DNA from 2 places in the Komagataeibacter sp. FNDCR2 genome. Region 2 is predicted to be linked to the other one. Evidence: predicted binding sites of a transcription regulator. Region 2 holds the regulator's gene; the other holds the start of a gene.

Region 1 (3,418 bases), 1.9 Mb from region 2:
ACATGTTCGGCCCTTCGCCCGGCCCGCTGATCGGCATGGTCTCGGCCGATGAGCCCCAGGCCACGCTGGTCGGGCGCGACATTCTCCAGCGCGGCGGCAACGCGGCGGACGCGGCGGCGGCCATGGGCATGGCGCTGGCGGTCACGCTGCCTTCACGCGCCTCGCTTGGCGCGGGCGGGGCGTGCCTGGCCTACAGGCCGGGCGACCAGAATGGCGGGCGCGCCTTCATGTTCCTGCCCGTCGCGGGCACGGTCACGGATCCCGCCATGCCGCGCGCGGACCGTCCGGCCTCGGTGCCCATGCTGGCGCGCGGGCTTTATCTCATGCATCTGCAATATGGCTCGGCGGCCTTTTCGGATCTGCTGCCCGATGCGATCACGCTGGCCGCGAACGGCATCAATGTCAGCCGCCAGCTTGCCACCGATCTTGCCGCCGTGCAGGTTCCGCTACTGGCCGATCCGGGGGTGCGGGTCGTGTTCAGTCGTTCGGATGGCAAGGCGCTGGCCGAAGGTGATGCGCTGGTGCAGACGCATCTGTCCGGCGCGCTGGACCAGATTCGCGGCATGGGCGTGGGCGACCTGTATAACGGCGCGCTGGGGCAGTCCTTTGTCGCGGGCAGTCAGGCGGCGGGCGGTGGATTGCAGATGAGCGACCTGCGGCAGGCCATTCCATCCGAACGCCTGCCGCTGGTGGTCAGAAGCGGTGAAACGCAGGTCGCCTTCCTGCCGCCGCCCGCCGATGGGGGGCTGGGCAGCGCGCTGGCGTTCCGCGCCGCCTCCACTTCCGACGCCACGCAGCGCGCGCAGGCCAGTGTTGCGGCATGGCGCGCCCAGAATGGCAACCGCCAGACCGGAACGGGGGATGACATGACCGCCCGCGCGCAGGCCATCGTCAATGCCGGTGGCGGGGCGACTGGCGGCCTGCTGCCAGCACTTCCGGCCTCGACCTCGTTCACGGTGGTTGACCATGGTGGCATGGCGGTCGCCTGTAGCGTGAGCATGGACAACCTGTTCGGTACCGGGCGCATGGCGGGCAATACCGGCATTGTTCTGGGCGCGTCGCCCGCGCGGGTGCCGCAACCGTTGCTGACGGCGGCCGTCGCCTCTCAGGGGCGCGCCTTGCGGGCGGTCGCCGCCGGTTCGGGCCAGAATGACGCCGCCGCCGCCGTAGGGATCGCGATGCGCCAGATCATGGCCGGGCAGACGCCCGACGCCCACCCGGTGACGGCGCAGGGCCGTGTCAACGCCATATCCTGCCCGCAGGGCCTGCCGGGGGATGCGTCAACCTGCGTCGCCGCCACCGATCCGCGTGGCGCGGGGCTGGCGCTCGGGCCGCGCTAGGGCATTACTTGCGGGAAGTGATGAACGGGGCATTGTAAATGATCCTGTTTTGTTCCATATTGAACGGCATGACGCATCGCCTTGGTAATCTGGCGGCGCAGGGCAGGGTGCCCGCTCTCGGTTTCATCTTCTCAAGCACCAGGTAGGCAGGCTATGGCACAGGCTCCGGGTATGGATAAAAGCAAGGCCCTGGAAGGGGCATTGAGCCAGATCGAGCGCGCGTTCGGCAAGGGTTCGATCATGCGCATGGGCGAACGCCCCACCCAGGAGGTGGCGGTGATCTCCTCCGGCTCGCTCGGGCTGGATATCGCGCTGGGCATTGGCGGCCTGCCGCGTGGCCGCATTGTCGAGATTTATGGCCCGGAAAGCTCGGGCAAGACCACGCTCGCGCTGCACGCCATTGCCGAGGCCCAGCGCAAGGGCGGCACCTGCGCCTTCATCGACGCCGAACACGCCCTTGACCCTGGCTATGCCCGCAAGCTGGGCGTGGATGTGGACAACCTGCTGATCAGCCAGCCCGATGCGGGTGAGCAGGCGCTTGAAATCGCCGATACGCTGGTCCGCTCCGGCGCGATCGACGTACTGGTTGTCGATAGCGTGGCCGCCCTCGTACCGCGCGCGGAACTGGAGGGCGATATGGGCGACAGCCATGTCGGCCTGCATGCGCGGCTTATGAGCCAGGCGCTGCGCAAGCTGACCGGCTCGGTCTCGCGTTCCAACACCATGATGATTTTCCTGAACCAGATCCGCCTGAAGATCGGCGTGATGTTCGGCAGCCCGGAAACGACCACGGGCGGCAACGCGCTGAAGTTCTATGCTTCCGTGCGCATGGATATCCGCCGTATCGGCTCGATCAAGGACAAGGACGAGGTCACGGGTAACCAGACGCGCGTGAAGGTGGTCAAGAACAAGATGGCCCCCCCCTTCCGGCAGGTCGAATTCGACATCATGTATGGCGAAGGGATCAGCAAGGTGGGTGAGCTGATCGACCTGGGCGTCAAGGCGGGCATTGTCGAGAAATCCGGTGCATGGTTCTCCTGCGACAGCCAGCGTATCGGGCAGGGACGCGAGAACGCCAAGCAGTACCTGCGCGACCACCCGGAAATGGCGGCCGACATCGAACGCCGCGTGCGTGAGCAGGCGGGCGTTGTGGCCGAAGCCATGCTGGTCGATGAGGCGGGTGAGGATAGCGGCGAGGACTGATCGCCCTTGGCCTGGGCCGTTGTGGCAGGCTATCGTTTTCCCGTGGGCCCCATCCGTTCGGGGGCCATGCGGGATATGAAGCGGGGTAAGGCTGTTGAAATGAGACCGCGTCTTGCAATGATCGGATTGCTGGCCTGTCTTGCTTCCTGTAGCGGGGGGCACGACGACAATAATGATCCGGTCGATGTGGATGAGGCCCCGCCCCCCGCCGGCGCCGCCGGGCGACAGCTCGCCCGCGCGCGTGAGGCGCTGCGCCCGCTTTCGACAAAGCACCTGCCCCCCCCGGCTGACCCGGCCGATGACACGGCGACGGAAGCCTACCACGCGCCGCCCGATGCGGCGGCGATGCAGATGATCTCCTCCGGTTACGACCCCAATCAGGCCGGTGATGATGATGGCGGCAGCGAGGACGGCAAGCATTTTGTCGTGCCGGACACGCAGGTCAGTTACGGGCGGCAGGGCAAGCCCGCGAATTAGGGCCTGCCAGGTAATGTGCGGGTTGCTCCCCGGGCAGGTTTTTCAGGCCGATCCTAAAGCACCAGCACGGCACGGATATCATTGACGTTGGTGAGTGTCGGGCCGGTAATGATCAGATCCCCGGTCTGCCGGAACACGCTGTAGCTGTCATGCGCGCGCAGGTGGTGGCGCGGGTCGCAGCCCAGCGCACGGGCGCGGGGCAGGGTATCGGGGGCGATGAGGGCGCCCGCGGCGTCTTCCGTGCCGTCAATCCCGTCGCTATCCGCCGCTATGGCCCATATACCGGGCTGTTCATGCAGGGCCGTGGCCATGGCGAGCAGGAATTCCGTATTCCGCCCGCCACGCCCCGGCGCCGGGGCGGCGGGGTTGATCGTAACCGTCGTCTCACCGCCCGAAAG
Region 2 (3,418 bases):
TTAAATTCGTACGGAACGGGTAAAAAAGGAGTGCATTGCACGATGTTGAGTGTCTCGGAAGCGCGCGAGCGGATTCTCGACGGGGTTTCCCCCCTCCCGGCGGAGGTCGTGGCCCTGACGGATGCCTGCGGCCGTGTCACCGCCGCGCCGGTCGTGGCGCGCCTGTCCAATCCCCCGGCGGATGTCTCGTCCATGGATGGCTACGCCGTGCGCGCGATCGACCTGGCGGGGGCGGGCACCACACTCACCTGCATTGCCGAGGCTCCGGCCGGCCATCCCGCCGCCGTTACCATCGGGCCAGGCCAGTGCGCGCGCGTGTTTACCGGCAGTGTCATGCCTGCGGGCGCCGATGCGGTGCTGATACAGGAAAACGTGCGGGCCGAGGGAACGACCGTCACGACAGGCCACGTGCTGGCGCCCGGAACCTATGTGCGCCGTAAGGGGCAGGACTTCACGGCGGGGAAAACGGTCATTCCCGCGGGCCGCAGGCTGTCCGCGCGCGACATCGGCCTTGCGGCGGGGGCGAACCACGCATGGTTGCAGGTGACGCGCCGCCCGCGCGTGGCCATTGCCGCCACGGGTGATGAACTGCTCCTGCCCGGCAGCGGGGCCGGGCCGGGGCAGATCGCCAATTCCAGCACGCCCATGCTGGCGGCCCTGCTGCGCATGGCGGGCGCACAACCAGTGGTGCTGCCGGTGCTGCGCGATGACATGGCCGATCTTGCCGGTCTTGAGCGTATGGTGGATGGCGTGGATATGCTCATGACCACCGGCGGCGCGAGCGTGGGCAGCCATGACCTTGTGCGGCGGGGGCTGGAACAGGTCGGGCTGAAGACGGATTTCTGGAAAATCGCCATCCGGCCGGGCCGTCCGCTTATGTTCGGCCATCTGGGCCGCCTGCCGTTTCTTGGCCTGCCGGGCAACCCGGTGGCGGCTTTTGTCTGTACGGTGGTGTTCGTGCTTCCGGCCCTGCGGCGCATGGCGGGGCTGGAGACAGCGGTCGAGTCTCCCACGCAGGCCGTGCTGGGCAGGGATCTGCCCGAAAATGACCGGCGCATGGATTACATGCGCGCCAGCCTGAGCCATGATGCACGGGGGCGGCTGGTGGCGAACCCCTTTCCCGTTCAGGACTCGGCCATGCTGCACGTACTGGCGCAAAGCCAGGCGCTGGTGGTGCGCGCGCCCCACGCGCCCCCGGCCCGGGCGGGGGAGAGCTGCGACATCATCCGTCTGGATCAGCTTCAGGCATAGGCGCTAATGCCGGTTGACGGGGTGTATGGAACCAATATAGAACATGAAGGCAGGTTTTGGGTTTGTTCCATCACATTTCAGGTCCGGCAGACTGCCCGCGGCAAAAGGACATGTGCCATGCTTACAAAAAAACAACATGAGCTTTTGCTGTTTATCGACGGCCATCTGCGCAGCACGGGTTTTTCCCCGTCTTTCGATGAAATGAAGGATGCGCTGGGCCTGCGTTCAAAATCCGGCATCCACCGGCTCATTTCCGCGCTGGAGGAACGGGGCTTCCTCCACCGCCGTCACCATCGCGCCCGTGCGCTTGAAATCCTGCGCCTGCCCGATATCGAGCCACCGCCCGTGCGCAAGCCCACCGATTCGCTTCCCACACCCCCACAGACACCCCCCGCCGCGATGCTGGCGAAACTGGTCGAACTGCCATTCGTGGGCCGTATCGCGGCCGGCGCCCCGATCGAGGCGATCAATACCGCGACCACCCATATTACCGTTCCGGCGGATATGCTGGGCCGGGCCAGTGGCCATTACGCACTGGAGGTCAGTGGGGATTCGATGGAGGAAGCCGGGATACTCGATGGCGATACGGTCATCATCCGTGACCAGCGGCAGGCCAATGATGGCCAGATCGTGGTGGCCCTGATCGACGGGCAGGAAGTCACGCTCAAGCGCCTGCGCCATGAGGGCGATGACATTGCGCTGATCCCGGCCAACAGCCGGTATGAAACCCGTGTCCTGCCCGCGCGGCGGGTCAGCATCCAGGGCACGCTGGCCGGGCTGATCCGGCGTTACTGAACCTGTGGCCCGACAATGTCATCCCATGATGGCAGGCGGGCCGCCAGGCTGGCCACCGCGTCCGGCCCCATGGGGGCGAGTGGTGGAAACTGGGCCAGAATACGGACCCGGCCATGGCGTTCGATGGCCGCGCGCCCGATGGGTTCGGGGGGGCCGTTCAGGATCACCCCCGCCACCCGCAGGCCGCGTGCACGCAGTGCGGCAAGGCTGAGCAGGGTATGGTTGATGGTGCCGAGCTGGCTGCGGGCCACCAGCACCACAGGCAGGGCCAGACGGACCATGAGGTCGATCATCAGGTAATCCCGGGCAATTGGCACGAACACCCCCCCGGCCCCTTCCACCACCAGTGGACCCCGCGCCGCGTCATGGGGGGGCATGGTTATGCTGGCCGGATCGATGCGGGCATGGACGTGACGGGCCGCATCCTCGGGGGAGAGCGAGGCCCCGAACGTCGCGGCGGGCGGATAGATCGGCCCGTCCCCCTGCCCCAACAGATGGCGCAGCGTCGCGCTGTCGGAAGGGGCGTCGTCCGTTCCGCTTTGCAGCGGTTTCCAGTACGCCGCCCCCAGGGCACGCACCAGCGCGGCGGCGCTGACGGTCTTGCCCACATCCGTATCCGTGCCGGTCACGAACAGGCCGGGCCAGAGGGAACGGCGGAACACGCCATAGGCGACATGGTAGGAAATGGCCAGCGGCCCTTCCGTCCGCGCCGCTGTCAGCACCCGGCGCAACTGGCCGCCCGTGGCGGGGGGGTGGTCGGTATGGGTGGCGCCTATGGTGCGTAGCTCGCGCACGAAATCCAGCGGGGAAGCCGGAACATCCACAATCTCCGCCTCCTGCCACAGCCCCGCGCCGCAGGTCGGCCATTCACCCTGAAGGGTGTCGAGCGTGGGATAGGCGGGCATGGGGCACGCCAGCCCCGCACGCGCATAGGCCGCGCGCCATTGCCGGAAGCTGTCCGCGCCAAGTGTCGCGAACGCCATCCGCCCGCCCGGCGCCAGACGTGACGCCAGAAGGCGCAGGGTGCGCGCGCGTTGCCCGAACCATTGCATGGCCAGGCTGGAGCAGATCAGGTCGAACGGGCCGGTCAGGTCCGGCGCTTCGGCATCCATGGGGTGCAGGACAAGCCGGCTGTCATGGGGCATCCGGCGCGCCAGACGTTCCAGCATGCGCGGTGCGATGTCGGTGGCGGTGATATGCGCGTGGGGAAAAAGCCGCCGTAATTCCCGGGTCAGGAAGCCGGTGCCGCAGCCTGTTTCCAGAATGCGCAGCGGGGCGTCTGGCGCGTGGCAGGCGGCTATGCGGCGCGCCAGTTCGGCGGCGGCGATGCGCTGGACGCGGGCGGCCTGCTCATAATCCTGCGCCGCGTCGA

What was found. Region 2 encodes LexA, which represses DNA repair genes until DNA is damaged. Its sites were predicted from a motif close to TGTTCTANNTANGTTC; they were not measured.
Region 1: recA (recombinase RecA) is a predicted target of LexA. The motif match lies at 1,380-1,395, and genes of this name have one in related genera.

What each region holds. Positions count from the first base shown of each region.
Region 1 covers NZ_JAIWOU010000001.1:2,547,066-2,550,483, forward strand. The annotation lists gene LDL28_RS12140 (gamma-glutamyltransferase) at 1-1,340, shown strand, start outside; gene recA (recombinase RecA) at 1,494-2,543, shown strand; gene LDL28_RS12150 (hypothetical protein) at 2,661-3,020, shown strand; gene LDL28_RS12155 (glycerate kinase) at 3,074-3,418, opposite strand, start outside.
Region 2 covers NZ_JAIWOU010000001.1:691,032-694,449, reverse strand. The annotation lists gene glp (gephyrin-like molybdotransferase Glp) at 43-1,251, shown strand; gene lexA (transcriptional repressor LexA) at 1,369-2,046, shown strand; gene bioD (dethiobiotin synthase) at 2,040-3,418, opposite strand, start outside.